DNA from 4 places in the Kitasatospora sp. NPDC059812 genome. Region 3 is predicted to be linked to each of the others. Evidence: riboswitches for the same ligand, from Rfam matches in the RefSeq annotation. Region 3 holds a riboswitch; each other region holds the start of a gene.
The links. A riboswitch is a leader RNA that binds a small molecule or an ion and turns the genes downstream of it on or off. The one in region 3 is predicted to bind cyclic di-AMP.
Positions count from the first base shown of each region.

Region 1: linked by a shared signal. The riboswitch ahead of ACFV6D_RS31335 (peptidoglycan DD-metalloendopeptidase family protein) and the one ahead of ACFV6D_RS36205 (transglycosylase family protein) in region 3 are both predicted to bind cyclic di-AMP.
Region 2: linked by a shared signal. The riboswitch ahead of ACFV6D_RS00340 (NlpC/P60 family protein) and the one ahead of ACFV6D_RS36205 (transglycosylase family protein) in region 3 are both predicted to bind cyclic di-AMP.
Region 4: linked by a shared signal. The riboswitch ahead of ACFV6D_RS22920 (transglycosylase family protein) and the one ahead of ACFV6D_RS36205 (transglycosylase family protein) in region 3 are both predicted to bind cyclic di-AMP.

Region 1 covers NZ_JBHWIO010000086.1:17,876-21,629, forward strand. The annotation lists gene ACFV6D_RS31335 (peptidoglycan DD-metalloendopeptidase family protein) at 197-1,156, opposite strand; cyclic di-AMP (ydaO/yuaA leader) riboswitch at 1,159-1,341, opposite strand; gene ACFV6D_RS31340 (MFS transporter) at 1,654-3,186, shown strand; gene purB (adenylosuccinate lyase) at 3,211-3,754, opposite strand, start outside.
Region 2 covers NZ_JBHWIO010000001.1:73,285-77,038, reverse strand. The annotation lists gene ACFV6D_RS00345 (C40 family peptidase) at 1-821, opposite strand, end outside; gene ACFV6D_RS00340 (NlpC/P60 family protein) at 1,049-2,194, opposite strand; cyclic di-AMP (ydaO/yuaA leader) riboswitch at 2,205-2,354, opposite strand; gene ACFV6D_RS00335 (NlpC/P60 family protein) at 2,693-3,727, opposite strand.
Region 3 covers NZ_JBHWIO010000124.1:9,204-12,957, forward strand. The annotation lists gene ACFV6D_RS36200 (cytochrome P450) at 128-1,420, shown strand; cyclic di-AMP (ydaO/yuaA leader) riboswitch at 1,631-1,798, shown strand; gene ACFV6D_RS36205 (transglycosylase family protein) at 1,804-2,721, shown strand; gene eno (phosphopyruvate hydratase) at 2,989-3,754, shown strand, end outside.
Region 4 covers NZ_JBHWIO010000047.1:59,208-62,961, reverse strand. The annotation lists gene ACFV6D_RS22935 (ATP-binding protein) at 1-95, shown strand, start outside; gene ACFV6D_RS22930 (DUF397 domain-containing protein) at 469-732, opposite strand; gene ACFV6D_RS22925 (hypothetical protein) at 1,292-2,269, shown strand; cyclic di-AMP (ydaO/yuaA leader) riboswitch at 2,700-2,860, shown strand; gene ACFV6D_RS22920 (transglycosylase family protein) at 2,847-3,754, shown strand, end outside.

The DNA.
Region 1 (3,754 bases), on a different contig from region 3:
CCCGCCCCCCCCCCCCCCCCGGGCCGGCCTGGGCGTGTCCCGCGCCCATGTCCACTGCTGCGGCGATCACCCGGTCGAGCGGTCACCCGACATGACCATCCCGGGCGGTCGATTCGCCCCGTAGCAGCGGTGGTTCCTCACCCGACGCATCCGGCACATCCGGTGCATCCGGTGCATCCGGTGCATCCGGCACTGGTCAGAGCGCGACGCCGTGGGCCCGCAGGTAGGCGACCGGGTTGATGTCCGAGCCGTACTCCGAGCCGTTGCGGATCTCGAAGTGCAGGTGCGGGCCGGTCACGTTGCCGGTCGCGCCGGAGAGGCCGATCTGCTGTCCGGCCTTGACGGCCTGACCGATCTTCACACCGATCGAGGAGAGGTGCGCGTACTCGGCGAAGTGGCCGTCGGCGAGCTTGATCTCGACCTCGTTGCCGTAGGCGCCGCCGTTGCCGGCCTTCACCACGACGCCGTTGCCGACGGCGCGCAGCGGGGTGCCGGTGGAGGCGACGAAGTCCTGGCCGGTGTGGTGGCCGGAGGCCCACATCGAGCCGGCCACGCCGTAGGCGGTGCCCAGCTTCGGGCTGGCCAGCGGGGCGACGAAGGCGGAGGCGGCGGCGACCGGCACGGCGGTGACCGCGGTGGTCGGCGCGGCGGTCTGCAGCTGGGTCTGGAGCTGGGCGGACGGCTTGGCCGCCTCGGTCCGGACCTCCAGCTGGGCCTGCGGCTTGGCGGCGGTGGTGGCCGGCGCGGCGTCCTGGGCGGACGGCTGGGCGGGCTTCGCCGGGGCAACGGGCTTGGCCGGGGCGGCCTGGCCGGCGATCACGAGCTGCTGACCGGGGAAGATCAGGTCCGGGTTGCCGCCGACGACCTCGCGGTTGTGGTCGTACAGCGCCTGCCAGCCGCCGTCGACGTGCTGGGCGTCGGCGATCCGGGACAGGGTGTCGCCGCTGACGACGCGGTAGCTCTCCTGCGACGGGGCCTGGGCCTGGTCGGCGGGAGCGGCGGCCGGGGCGGCGGTGACGGCGGCGGCCGGCGCGGGGTAGGCCTGGGCGCTCATCGCGGTGACGAGCGGCAGGGCGAAGGAGACACCGGTGACGGCGGTGGCGATCCCGATGCGGGCGGCGCGGGGCAGGGCGATACGACGAGCCTGTGCAGGCATGGAATTTTCCTCTCCGACGCCTGCGAGGTGAGCTGTCGGGTTCGGGCTGGAGTTGCCCGGCCGCACATGCGGCTTCACCCCTAGCCGGCCCTGGATCCGGGTACGCGAAAGCGTGCCGTTTCCGGTCCGGCGACTTACCTGTGGGTCCCCCGCTCCTGCCGTACAGAGTTCGGTGCGAGCCACCGGGCAGCGGCAGGATTCGGCGTTCCACCCGGTGGATCCGTCCGGACTGGCCGGGCGGTCGCTGAACTAAAACCCATCCGTTCGGGTGAAGCAATGTCGATCACTTGAACCGGCAACAACCCCCCGAGCTGCGGTGACCCTCCGAATGATCGGCTGCACCGTACGTGCACAATCCATTCACCCGGCGCCACTGATCCACGACGCTGCGCCGATTCCGCCACCGCTGCGCACCCACCCGCTCACGCACCGCGCACCCACCGACACACCCCCCGGTGACCCTTGTCACGTACGCCCCACGGGCGCAGGATCGGCCCGTGGCCACCTCCGAAGCAGGAACACTGCGCCTGGGCACCTCGCGGGGACGCTGGGTCCTCCTCGCGACGGTGCTCGGCTCCAGCATGGCGATGCTCGACGGCACCGTGGTGAACGTCGCGCTGCCCCGCATCGGCACCGATCTCGGCGCCTCCCTCGCGTCCCTGCAGTGGACGCTCAACGCCTATCTGCTCACCCTGGCCGGACTGATCCTGCTCGGCGGCGCGCTCGGCGACCGGTACGGCCGGCGCCGGGTCTTCCTGATCGGCGTGCTCTGGTTCGCCGCCGCCTCCGCGGCCTGCGCCGCCGCCCCCACCATCCACGTGCTGATCGCCGCCCGCGCCGTCCAGGGCATCGGCGGGGCGCTGCTCACCCCCGGTTCGCTCGCCATGCTGCAAGCCGTCTTCCACCCGGACGACCGCTCGGCGGCGGTCGGCCTGTGGTCGGGCCTCGGCGGGGTGTCGGCCGCGGTCGGCCCCTTCCTCGGCGGCTGGCTGGTGGACGGCCCCGGCTGGCGGTGGATCTTCCTGCTGAACCTGCCGCTCGCGGCCGCCGTGGTCGCGGTCACCTCCCGGTTCGTCCCCGAGAGCCGGAACGAGAGCGCCGTCGGCCGCTTCGACGTGCTCGGCGCGCTGCTCGCCGCGCTCGCCCTCGGCGCGATCACCTATGCGCTGACCGCCGCCGGAGAAGGCCTGTCCCCCGCGGTCTGGCTCACCGGCGTGATCGGCCTGCTGCTCGGCGCGGCCTTCATCGCGGTCGAGCGCCGCGCCGCCGAGCCGATGCTGCCGCTCGGCCTCTTCTCCTCCCGGCTGTTCACCGCCGTCAACCTGGTCACCCTCTGCGTCTACGCGGCGTTCAGCGGGGTGTTCTTCCTGCTGGTGGTGCAGTTGCAGATCGTCTCCGGCTTCTCCCCGCTGGTCTCCGGCCTCGCCCTGATCCCGATCACCGTGCTGATGCTGACCCTGTCGGCGCGCGCCGGGCGGCTGGGCAAGCGGATCGGCCCCCGGATCCCGCTCACCGTCGGTCCGCTGCTGTGCGCCGCCGGGGTGCTGCTGATGCTGCGCATCGGCCCCGGCTCCTCCTACTGGGCGGACGTGCTGCCCGCCGTCACGGTGCTGGGCTGCGGGATGACCCTGCTGGTCGCGCCGCTGACGGCGACGGTGCTGGCCGCCGTCGAGGTCCGGCACGCGGGCATCGCCAGCGGCGTCAACAACGCCGCCGCCCGCGCGGCCGGGCTGCTCGCGGTCGCCGCGCTGCCCTCGCTCGCCGGGCTGAGCGGCGACGCCTACCGGGTGCCGTCCGCCGTGGACTCCGCCTTCCGCACCGCGATGCTGATCTGCGCCGGACTGCTGGTCACCGGCGGGCTGACGGCCTTCGCCACCGTCCGCGGCAACGTGCTCGCGCCGGTGGACCGCCCGGTGGCCGAGCCGGACTGCGAGTGGGCCTGCGGCACCACCCCACCACTCGACCCGGGCCACGTCCACACGGACGAGGGCCCCGCCACCGGATCGGCGGCAGGGCCCTCAGCCGGCTGACGAATCGTCAGGAAGTACTGCCCGTCAGAGAATGTCGGCCGGCGCGTACTTGGCGGCCTCCGGGTAGGCGGCGGCGACGGCCTCCACCTGGCGGACCACCTCGGCGACCTGGGCGCCGGCCGCACCGGTGAAGGAAAGCCGGTCGGCCAGCAGCGCGTCCAGCCCGGCCCGGTCCAGCGGGATCCGCTCGTCGGCGGCCAGCCGGTCCAGCAGCTCGTTCTCGCGGCCACCCGCACGCATCGCCAGCGCGGAGGCGACGGCGTGCTCCTTGATGACCTCGTGCCCGGTCTCCCGGCCGACGCCCGCGCGCACCGCGCCCATCAGCACCTTGGTGGTGGCGAGGAACGGCAGGTAGCGGTCCAGCTCGGCCTCGATCACGGCGGGGAAGGCGCCGAACTCGTCGAGAACGGTCAGGAAGGTCTCCAGCAGGCCGTCGAAGGCGAAGAAGGCGTCCGGCAGCGCGACCCGGCGCACCACCGAGCAGGAGACGTCACCCTCGTTCCACTGGTCGCCGGCCAGCTCGCCGGTCATCGAGGCGTAGCCGCGCAGGATGACGGCCAGGCCGTTG
Region 2 (3,754 bases), on a different contig from region 3:
TGCCGCCAGCTGTAGTACATCAGACCGGAGCAGTCGAAGGCGCGGGGCCCGGTGGATCCGTAGAGGTAGGGCGAGCCGATCATCCGCACCGCGGCGGCCAGCGCGGCCGCCCCGCGCTCGGAGGCGGGCGGGGCCGTGCCGAGGTCCAGCCGGTCGGTGCCCCGGGTGGCGCGCTGCTCGGCCTCCTGGGCGTCCTGGGCGGCCATCCGGGCCCGCTCGGCGACGCCCAGGCTGTTCAGCAGCCGCTGGGCCTTGGTGAGCCGCTGCTGGATCTGCTGCTTGCTGTCGGCGAGCGAGCGGCGGGCCTGGTCGAGTTCGGCGAGCTTGCCGGCGGTCTCGGTGCGGCGCTGGTCGAGCCGGCGCTGGCGGGTGGCCAGTTCGTGCAGGGTCTCCTGCTGCCGCTCGGCGGCCTGGTCGAGGGTGCGGGCCCGGGACAGGTAGCCCTCCGGGTCGGTGGAGAGCATCAGCTGGACGGTCTGGGCCATGCCGCCGCCGCGGTACTCGGCGCCGGCCACGGTGGCGAGGTCGCCGCGCAACTGGTTGAGCTGCTCCTGGGCGACGGCGATCTCGCCCTGGAGGACGGTCGTCTCGCCCTGGAGGCGCTGCTGCGTCTCCAGGGCGGCGTTGTACTTCTCGGACGCCTGCTCGGCCTCGCCGTAGAGCTGTTCCACCTGCGCCTTGACGTCCTTGCGGGTGGGCGTGTCCGGCACGGCGGGGGCGGCCTGGGCGCTGCCGCCCGCCGTCACGCCCAGGGCGGTGGTGGCGGCCGCGGTCAGCACCAGCGCACGGGCGAGCAGTTGGGGACGACGGTGCACGGGCATGGCGGCAGCGGCTCCGATCCGGCGGTGGGGCCCCGCCGCCGCACCAACGCGGGCGGCCCTGGAAGCGGAGTCCGGTGGCAGACGTTAGCGAGTCCGGGCAACCGAGTCCAAACCCCTGCCAACCCGAATATTTGACCCGTAATCGGACATCAGTCCGAGGCGCCGGAAAAGCCGCAGGCCCGGCCTTCCGTGGTGGAAGGCCGGGCCTGGGAGGGCCTGCGCGAGGATCAGACCCGCACGATGGAGGTCAGCGGCATGTTGCCGACCGCCTCGTAGCGGACCGACGCGCCGGGCTTGGGCGCGTGCAGCACCTGGCCGTTGCCGGCGTAGATGCCGACGTGGTGGGCGTCCCCGTAGAAGATCAGCAGGTCGCCGGGCTGGGCCTGGGAGAGGTCGGTGCCGATCCGGGTACCGGCGTGGGCCTGCTCCTGCGAGGTGCGCGGCAGCGCCACGTCGACCTGGTTGAACGCCCAGACCATCAGGCCCGAGCAGTCGAAGGAGCCGGGGCCGGAGGCGCCGTAGACGTACGGGCTGCCGATCTTGGAGGCGGCGATGGACAGCGCCGCGGCGCCGCGCGAGCTGCCGGCGCTCGGCTTGGTGACCGGCGCGGCGGGGGCCTGCGACGCGCTCAGGTCGGTGCGGCTGTTGTCGCGGGAGGAGCGGTCGGCGGCCTGCTGGGCCGCCGCCTGCTGCTGGGCGGCCTTCGCGGCGGCGTCGGCCTTCGCCTTGGCCTCGGCGGCGGCCTTCTCCTCGGCCGCGCGGATCGCCTGGCGCTCCTGCTCGGACAGGGTGTTGAAGAGGTCCTGCGCGGCCTTGAGCTTGCCCTGGACCTCGTCCTTGGCGCTCTTCAGCTGCTGGGTGGTGGTCTCCATCTCGGCGAGCTTGCCCTGGGCCTCGGAGCGCACCTGGTCGAGCTTGCGCTGCTCGTCCTGGAGCTGCTTGAGCTGGCCCTTCTGGGTGCCGCCGGCCTGGTTCAGCGTGTCGGCCTGGCTCAGGAAGGTGTCCGGGCTGGCGGAGAACATCAGCTGGACGGTCTGCGATATGCCGCCGTTGCGGTACTGCTCGCCGGCGATCTCGGCCAGGCCGCCCTGAAGGTCGGTCACCTGCCCCTGCTGCCGCGCCACCTGGTCCTGGAGGTCGGTGACCTGCTTCTGCAGCTGCTGCTGCTTCTCCTGGGCGGCGTTGAGCTTCTCGGTCGCGACCTCGGCCTGCTCGTTGAGCTGGTCGACCTGCTCCTTGACCTGGTCCTTGGTCGGCTGCGGGTCGGCGTGGGCGCCGGACTGCGCGGACAGCGCGACGGCCGCGGCGGCGAAGCCGGTCATGATCGAGACCCGGGTGCGACTAGCGGGCTTGGGACGACGATGGGACGCCACGAAGGCGGACTCCTTCTTCCTACGCCGTCTACCGGGTGAGCTGACGGGTTCGGGCCGGAAGCGTGCCCTACGACGCCTCACGGCCGTTCCACCGGCCGACCTGGCGCCGATTCACCCCGGAGGAACGTGGTTCCCCGGCTCCGTTCGACAGCACCCCCGACTGCTGGGCTCCCCGTCGGGCAGGCACTGGGCCCGCCCCGCTGCGTCACGAACTCGACGGAAACCACCGCCGTCACCCTGGCTGGGCGATCGGGAGTGCGGTGGTTCGGGGCACGACCCTAGTAACTGAACCGTGATCCGTTCAAATCCTTGTCAGAAAAAAGACGGAAGAAGACCAAAGTTCTTTTGTGAATATGACACATAGTGATCACCGCCGTACGCAAAGCTGATCAGTCTTCACCGGGGACTCGCACGGCGGACAAAACCCGAACGCCACCCCCGGTCGGAGGGTGGCGTGGATCACAGGCCCGGACGGGGCCCTTCGGGCGTGTCGGGCCGTCAGACCCGGCGGATCGTGTTGATCGGCATCGCGTCGACCTTCATCACCTTCACCACGTCGCCGGTGTGCGGCGCGTGCACCACCATGCCGTTGCCGATGTACATCCCGACGTGGTGCCGGTCGGGGCCGTAGATGACCAGGTCGCCCGGCTGGGCCTGGTCCAGCGTGACCTTGGTGCCGACGTTGCCCTGCTCCTGCGAGGTACGCGGCAGCGAGACGCCGGCCTGGCCGTACGCCCAGACCATCAGGCCCGAGCAGTCGAAGGTGGTCGAGCCGGTGGCGCCCCACACGTACGGCGAGCCCTGCTTGCTCATCGCCTTGGCGACGGCCACGCCCGCGTAGCCGCCGGCCTGCGGGAGGCTGCCGAGGTCGGCCCGGTCGCTGCCGCGCGAGGCGCGGTCGTCCTGCTGCTGCTGGGCCCGCAGCGCGGCGCGGTCGGAGGCGCTGAGCGAGTTCAGCAGATCCTGCGCGGCCTTGAGCTTCTGGTTGACGTCCGTCTTGGCCTGGTTCAGGTCCTTGGTGGTGGAGTCGAGCGAGGCCAGGACGGCGGCGGCCTCGGACTTCTCCTGGTCCAGCCGACGCTGCTGGTCCAGCAGGCCCTTGAGCGCCTCGGACTCGCTGGCGCTGGCCTGCTGGGCGCTGGACGCCTTCTCCAGGTAGCCGGACGGGTCCGAGGAGAGCATCAGCTGGACGGACGGGTCGATGCCGCCGGTGCGGTACTGCTCGCCCGCCACGCCGGCCAGGCCGGTCTGGAGCTGGGTCATCTCGTCCTGGCTGCGGGCCACCTTGTCCTGCAGCTGGTCGGACTGCTTGCGGAGCTGGTCGGCCCGCTCCTTAGCGCCGTTGTACTTCTCCGCCGCCTGCTCCTGGTCCTGCTGGAGCTGGTCGATCTGCGCCTTGACGTCGCTCTTGCTGGGCTGGGGCGCGGCGTGCGCGGCGACCTGCGCGGAGAGGGCGACCGCGGTCGCCGCGGCAGCGGTGAGCACGGAGACCCGGGCGCGGCTCGGCTGCTTGGGACGGCGGTGGGAGGCCAAGGGAATTGCTCCTTCTTCCATCGGCCT
Region 3 (3,754 bases):
TCCACGGACCGTCCACGAGGCGTCCACGGAGCGTTGGCGGGCCGTCCGCCGGGTGTCGACGATCCGGCTCCGCCGGTCGGGGTCGCCGGAGGCGGTGCGGCCCCGACCCACCGGATACGGTCGACGCATGCCAGTGCAGCCCGACCCCGCCGCCCCGCAGCTCTTCACCTGGGAGTTCGCCACCGATCCGTACCCCGCCTACGCCTGGTTGCGCGAGCACGCCCCGGTGCACCGCACGACGCTGCCGAGCGGGGTGGAGGCCTGGTTGGTGACCCGCTACGCGGACGCGCGGCAGGCGCTGGCGGACAGCAGGCTGTCGAAGAACCCGGCGCACCACAGCGAGCAGGCGCACCGCACCGGGCGGGTGGGAATTCCGGGGGAGCGCCAGGCGGACTTGATGACGCATCTGCTGAACATCGACCCGCCGGACCACACCCGGCTGCGCCGGCTGGTGTCGAAGGCGTTCACGCCGCGCCGGGTGGCGGAGTTCGAGCCGCGGGTGCAGCAGCTCACGGACCGGCTGATCGACGGCTTCGCGCAGCGCGGTTCGGCGGACCTGATCCACGAGTTCGCGTTCCCGCTCCCCATCTACGCGATCTGCGACCTGCTGGGCGTGCCGGCCGAGGACCAGGACGACTTCCGGGACTGGGCCGGGATGATGATCCGGCACGGCGGCGGCCAACGCGGCGGCGTGGGGCGGGCGGTGAAGCGGATGCGGGCGTACCTGCTGGAGCTGATCCACCGCAAGCGGGCGGATCCGGGCGAGGACCTGATCTCGGGCCTGATCCGGGCGAGCGACCACGGCGAGCACCTGAACGAGAACGAGGCCGCCGCGATGGCGTTCATCCTCCTGTTCGCGGGGTTCGAGACGACCGTCAACCTGATCGGCAACGGCACGTACGCGCTGCTGCGCAACCCGGAGCAGCGCAGGCTGCTGCAGGAGTCGGTGGTGCGCGGCGAGACGGCGCTGCTGGACACCGGGATCGAGGAACTCCTGCGCTACGACGGGCCGGTGGAGATGGCGACGTGGCGCTTCGCGACGCGGCCGCTGTCGATCGGCGGGGTGGACATCCCGGTGGGCGATCCGGTGCTGGTGGTGCTGGCCGCGGCGGATCGCGATCCGGCCAGGTTCGCGGACGAGAACACCCTGGACCTGGCCCGCACGGACAATCCGCACCTGGGTTTCGGCCACGGGATCCACTACTGCATCGGCGCCCCGCTGGCCCGCCTGGAGGGGCGGAGCGCACTGACCACGCTGCTTTCCCGGCTGCCGGACCTGCGGCTCGCGGAAAGCCCGGAGAACCTGCGCTGGCGGGGCGGCCTGATCATGCGTGGCCTGCGGGAACTCCCGGTCGAATTCACACCGGAGGCCCGCTCTCCGCACGCGCCGGTCACGTCGGCCGACGCTCCGACACGCTGACGGCGCGTCTCCGGCGGCTCGTGGAGCCAGGTCTGAACCCGCATTAATCCGGACATACCGCCGCCGTTGGTAGGCGATTGACCACGCGCCGTAATTTGTGTGTGATATCGGTGATATGAGCTTGTTATTGGTCTGATGATCTGTCTACTCTCCCTGGAGTTCGCAGCTGCGGACCTCGTGCGCGGAACGCCGAATCCTGCCCGCCGCGTCACGGGAAACCGACCAGACCCTGGGCAGGGGCGGGGGAACCAGGTTTGTTGCCGTTCCCCAACGGCTTGGGGTGAAGCCGCCCGAGCGGAATCGTTTCCGCTTTCGGCGGCCGGGCCACCTCCCGGTCCGAACCCGACAGCTCACCTCGCAGGCGTGCGGAGAGGGACCTCGTCATGCTGTTCGTTGGAACTGGCCGCCACCGTCGTCGCACCCAGACCGAGAAGGCCATCGCCGTCGCCGGTGTGGCCGGCGTCGGACTCGCGATGCCGCTCCTCACCGCCACCGGCGCCTCCGCCGCCCCGGCCTCCACCTGGGACGCCGTCGCCCAGTGCGAGAGCGGCGGCAACTGGAGCATCAACACCGGCAACGGCTTCTCCGGCGGCCTGCAGTTCACGCCCAGCACCTGGAAGGCGTACGGCGGCACCTCCTACGCCCCGCAGGCCAACCAGGCCAGCAAGGCGCAGCAGATCTCGGTCGCCGAGAAGGTGCTGGCCTCGCAGGGCCCGGGCGCCTGGCCCGTCTGCTCCCAGAAGGCCGGTCTGAGCAAGGGCGGCGCCCCGGCCTCCGTGGACACCTCCACGGACGCCAAGCCCGCCAAGCAGTCCGCCGCCAAGCCGACCCAGCAGGCGCAGACCCCGAAGCCCGCCCAGCAGCCGGTCCAGCAGGCCGCCCCGAAGCCGGCCGCCCAGCAGCCCGTCCAGCAGGCCCCGCAGCAGACGCAGCCGCAGACCCAGGGCTTCTCCGGCAAGGCCGGCTGGGACGCCGACGCGAAGGTGTACTGGTACCAGAACAACGGCGCCTGGTACTGGACCAGCCACCAGAGCGTCTACCAGCAGTACGCGGGCCAGCCCGCCGCCCAGCCGCAGTACGCGCCCCGCGCCGCGCAGCCCGCACAGTCCGCCCCGGCCGCGCAGCCCGCCGCCGCGCAGGGCGGTCACGACTACACCGTCCGGGCCGGCGACACGCTGTCGACGATCGCCGCCGCCCAGGGCGTGTCCGGCGGCTGGCAGTCGGTGTACGACGGCAACCGCGGCACCGTCGGCGGCAACCCCAACCTGATCATGCCCGGCCAGGTGCTGCACCTCGGCTGAGCGGCCCGGGCCCTGAGCGGCCCGCGCCCTGCGGGCGAAGGGGGACGGGCGCCGTCCCCCTTCGCCCGCATTCCCCCGTATTCGCCCGCTTCGATCGGGCAAGCAGGTGAACTACTGGTGGGTAGCCGGGCCACACGCTGAGACGGGACCGAGGCCAGCGCGGCCCCGGGGGCCGGGGCGGTTAGGCTCTGGTCGTAACGACTCCGCAATCGTCCCGCCGGCAGCACCCAACGTCAGCCGGACCCTGCTTCCGCAAGGAGATGCCTCGTGCCGTCCATCGATGTCGTCGTAGCCCGTGAGATTCTCGACTCGCGTGGCAACCCCACGGTCGAGGTCGAGGTCGGCCTCGACGACGGCAGCACCGGTCGTGCCGCTGTCCCGTCGGGTGCCTCCACCGGCGCCTTCGAGGCGCTGGAGCTGCGCGACGGTGACAAGAACCGCTACTTCGGCAAGGGCGTGGAGAAGGCCGTCCTGGCCGTCATCGAGCAGATCGGCCCGGAGCTGGTCGGCTACGACGCCACCGAGCAGCGCCTGATCGACCAGGCCATGCTCGACCTGGACGCCACCCCGGACAAGTCCTCGCTCGGCGCCAACGCGATCCTGGGCGTCTCGCTGGCCGTGGCGCACGCCGCCTCCGAGGCCAGCGACCTGCCGCTGTTCCGCTACCTGGGCGGCCCGAACGCGCACGTGCTGCCCGTTCCGATGATGAACATCCTCAACGGCGGTTCGCACGCGGACTCCAACGTCGACATCCAGGAGTTCATGATCGCCCCGATCGGCGCGGAGTCCTTCTCCGAGGCCGTCCGCTGGGGCGTCGAGGTCTACCACACCCTCAAGGGCGTGCTGAAGGAGCGCGGCCTGTCCACCGGCCTCGGCGACGAGGGCGGCTTCGCGCCGAACCTGGACAGCAACCGCGAGGCCCTGGACCTCATCACCGAGGCCATCCAGAAGGCCGGCTACGTGCCCGGCCGCGACATCGCGCTCGCCCTGGACGTCGCCGCGTCCGAGTTCTACGAGGACGGCGCCTACCAGT
Region 4 (3,754 bases), on a different contig from region 3:
ACCCGCTGGGCAGCGGCAAGGTGGTCTGGGCCCTGTTCGAGGCGGAGCCGGCCACCGGTTCCGAACTCGGTGGACGGCACCGGCGCTCGGCCTAGCGCCAGGCGGCGCGCGGCCGGCCGAGGGAGGCCCCGGGAGGACCGCACCCCGGGCTCCGCGGGGCGGCTCGACGGGCCTGGCGCAGGTGCGCCACGGGCTCCGGCTCAGTCCTCAGGACGATTCCCACGACGATTGCCGGGCCGGCCCCCCGGACGAGCCGGCCGGACTGACGGCCGGACACCCCGGCGGCCCGACCCCCGTCCGGGCCCCCAACCGTGCGCGGGACCACCCGCCGCGCCTGCGTGCGGTCGGCCGCGAGAGCGCCCGTCGGGAGAACGCCCGTCGCGTGGCCCCGGACCGGCCCCGGACAAGACAAAGGCCGTCGCGGTGTCAGCACCCACGACGGCCCCCCGATGGCAGGACGGCGGCCGGTCAGACCGCCAGGTGGTCGAACTCCCCGTCCTTGGCCCCCAGCAGCAGGGCGGCGATCTCGGCCCGGGTGTAGATGAGCGCCGGCCCTTCCGGGAAGCGCGAGTTGCGCATCGCCACATCGCCCCCCGGCAGGGCCGCGAACTCGACGCAGTTCCCCTGGGAGTTGCTGTGCAGGCTCTTCTGCCAGAGAACCCCCTTGAGGTCGGCGGCCGCCATCCCGTTGTAGGTGTCGTACGAGCCGTGCGTGTCCTGCGAGTCGTGCATAGAAATCTCCCGAAGAGCTCCGGAGTGGTCGTCCAGCGCGGCGCTCCCGGCACCCGCCGAACGAACGGACCGGCCCCGTACCGGCCCGGCACAACGCCTCACTTGACGCGATGATAGCTGCTGTGCACGTGCATCAGCACGGGACATTGCAGGTGCACGAGGCCTTTCACCGGCAGTTCGGAACTCTTCACGGGCCCTTCTCCTGACGGTACGTAAACGGACATAGCCGAGTGAATCGCCAGATTCTCGATAACCGGCCGTGAGCGGTTCCCCGCTGAATGTTGATCTTCAGACGCCCGGAGTCGCGCTGCCGTGACGCTCCGTCAGGCGACCTCCTGGCTGTGAGACATCTCACGCGCCACACAGGCAACTCGACGCCCCGTCGGACACGTCAGGGCTACGAGCGGTGATCGCTCGAAGGCTGGGTGAGATATGTCCGGATTGCGGGCAAACCGCCCGGACGGACACGGCGGGAACGCGGCGCACCCGCCATGACCACGTGAAACTCGAACGGCAGCCGAATGCAGGCCTGACGGGCCGATGTCCTACGATCTCCGGCATGAGCACCGCAGCCATCCCGGGCGCGCCACTGCCCGTCCGCACTCCAGGCTCCCGTGCGCGGGGGCGCCACCGCCGCCCCGAGCGCCCCGAGATCCCGGCCGGCTCCCCGGCCCTGGTGCTCGCCGTGCCCGCGACCGCCGGGCCCGAGTCCCGCTCGGTCGTCGAGGAGCTGCTGTCGATCGTCCGCAGCGAGCAGAGCGGCATCCAGACCGCCGTCGGCTACCTCCCGGGCGAAGCCGCCCAGGGGGTCGACAGTGACGACCGCACCGTCGCCGAACTGCTGGCCATGGCCGCCGAGGCGGGCCTGCCCGCGCCGGTCCTGGTGCCGCTGGTACCCGGCCCGCACGGATTCCTGACCGAACTTCACGCCCTCGCCGCGGAGTACGGAGCCCCCGTCACCGACGTGCTCGGCCCGCACCCGCTGCTCGCCGAGGCCGTGCACGTGCGCCTGTCCGAGGCCGGTCTGGCACGCGCCGACCGGGCCCGGCTGTTCGCCATCGCGACCGCCGCGGACGGCGTCGTGCTGACCACCGTCGGCGGCGAGGAGGCCGCTGCCGCGGCCGGCATCACCGGTGTCCTGCTGGCGGCACGACTGGCCGTCCCGGTCGTGCCCGCCGCGCTCGACGTGCCGGGCTCGGTCGCCGCGGCCGTCAACCACCTCAAGGAGACCGGCTCCCAGCGCCCGGCGCTGGCCCCGCTGGTGATCGGGCCGGAGGCCGACTCCGAACTGCTCGCCACGGCCGCCGAGGAGACCGGCTGCCCGTCCGCGGCGCCGCTGGGCGCCTACCCGACGGTCGGCCAGCTGATCGCCGCCACCTACCTGGCCGCGCTGCCGGCACCCTCCCCCGAGGCCCTGGCGCAGGCCGAGGCCGAGGCGGCGGAGACCGCCGAGGGCGCGCACGCCGACCACTCCGGCCGGGGCGGTCACGCCGCCCACGCCGCTCGCACCGCCACCGAGGAGTCGGCCGGCCAGTAGCGGTCACCGCACGCGTGAAGGGCCCGGAACGTAGCCGTTCCGGGCCCTTCCTGCTTGTCCCGTAAGGGAGTTAAAGGGCGAATAGGTGCGATGTCCGTTCTATCCGCATTTGTTCGCCGTCGCTCGATCCATCCCCCGACGGCCACAGTGTGGACGCACCTCCTTCTCGGCGGGCGGCCCCCGGGGGACCCGACCCGCCGTCACCCGCCTCCTGAAGCACAGACAGTTGTGCACGCCCTTCGCGGCATTGCCGGAAATCGGCCATTTTCGATCATGGCGAGCGAGGGGAACGACCGTTCTCGCCAAACCGTGATGCGCGTCACAGGTGTTTGCAGTTTGAACTTAAGTCTGCTTAACGTGCTCCCCGTTCGTGGCCACACGAACCCAGTTCATCCGCGACGCCGAGTCCTGCCGTCGGATGTCCTGGCAGCGCGAAAACGCACCACGGCAGGAGCGGGGGACCCACAGGTAAGTCGCCCCGGACCGTTCCCCGGAACGATCCAGGGCTAGGGGTGAAGCCGCGCCCACAGCGCGGCCGGGCAACTCCAGCCCGAATCCGACAGCTCACCTCGCAGGCGTGGGAGAGGACTGCGTCTTCATGCTGCCCACCAACGGCACCCGTCTGTCCAGTCGTACCCGACGCGTGATCGCCGCCATCGGCGTCGCGGGCGTCGGCCTCACCATCCCCTGCCTCACCTCCGGCACCGCCTCCGCCGCCTCCGTCGCCACCTGGGACAAGGTCGCCCAGTGCGAGAGCACCGGCAACTGGAGCATCAACACCGGCAACGGCTTCTACGGCGGCCTGCAGTTCACCTCCAGCACCTGGGCCGCCTTCGGCGGCACCGCGTACGCCCCCCAGGCCAACCAGGCCACCAAGGACCAGCAGATCGCCGTCGCCGAGAAGGTCCTCGCCTCGCAGGGCCCCGGCGCCTGGCCGGTGTGCTCGGTCCAGGCCGGCCTGACCAAGGGCGGCGCCGCGGCTGCCGTCGACACCTCGGCCGGCTCGACCACCGGCTCGGCTGCCAGCTCGACCGCCACCAAGCCCGCCGCGAAGCCGGCCACCCCGGCCGCCAAGCCCGCGCAGAGCCAGGCCCCGGCCACCCCGGCCGCCAAGCCCGCGCAGAGCCAGGCCCCGGCCACCCCGGCCGCGAAGCCCGCCAAGCCGGCCGCACCGGCCCAGGACCAGGCACAGGCCCCCGCCGACTCCGCCAACGGCACCTCGGCGCAGAAGGGCCAGAACCAGGCCCAGAACAGCGCCCAGCCCCAGGGCGACGACTACACCGTCGCCTCCGGCGACTGGCTGTCCTCGATCGCCGACAAGCACAACCTCCAGGGCGGCTGGCAGCGGCTGTACGAGCTCAACCGCGGCACCCTGACCGAGGGTCCGGACACCATCTACCCGGGCCAGCGCCTCTCGTTCAAGGACGGCGGCCAGGCCCAGCAGTCGGCTCAGACCGACCAGTCCGGCTCGGACTTCACCTGGTT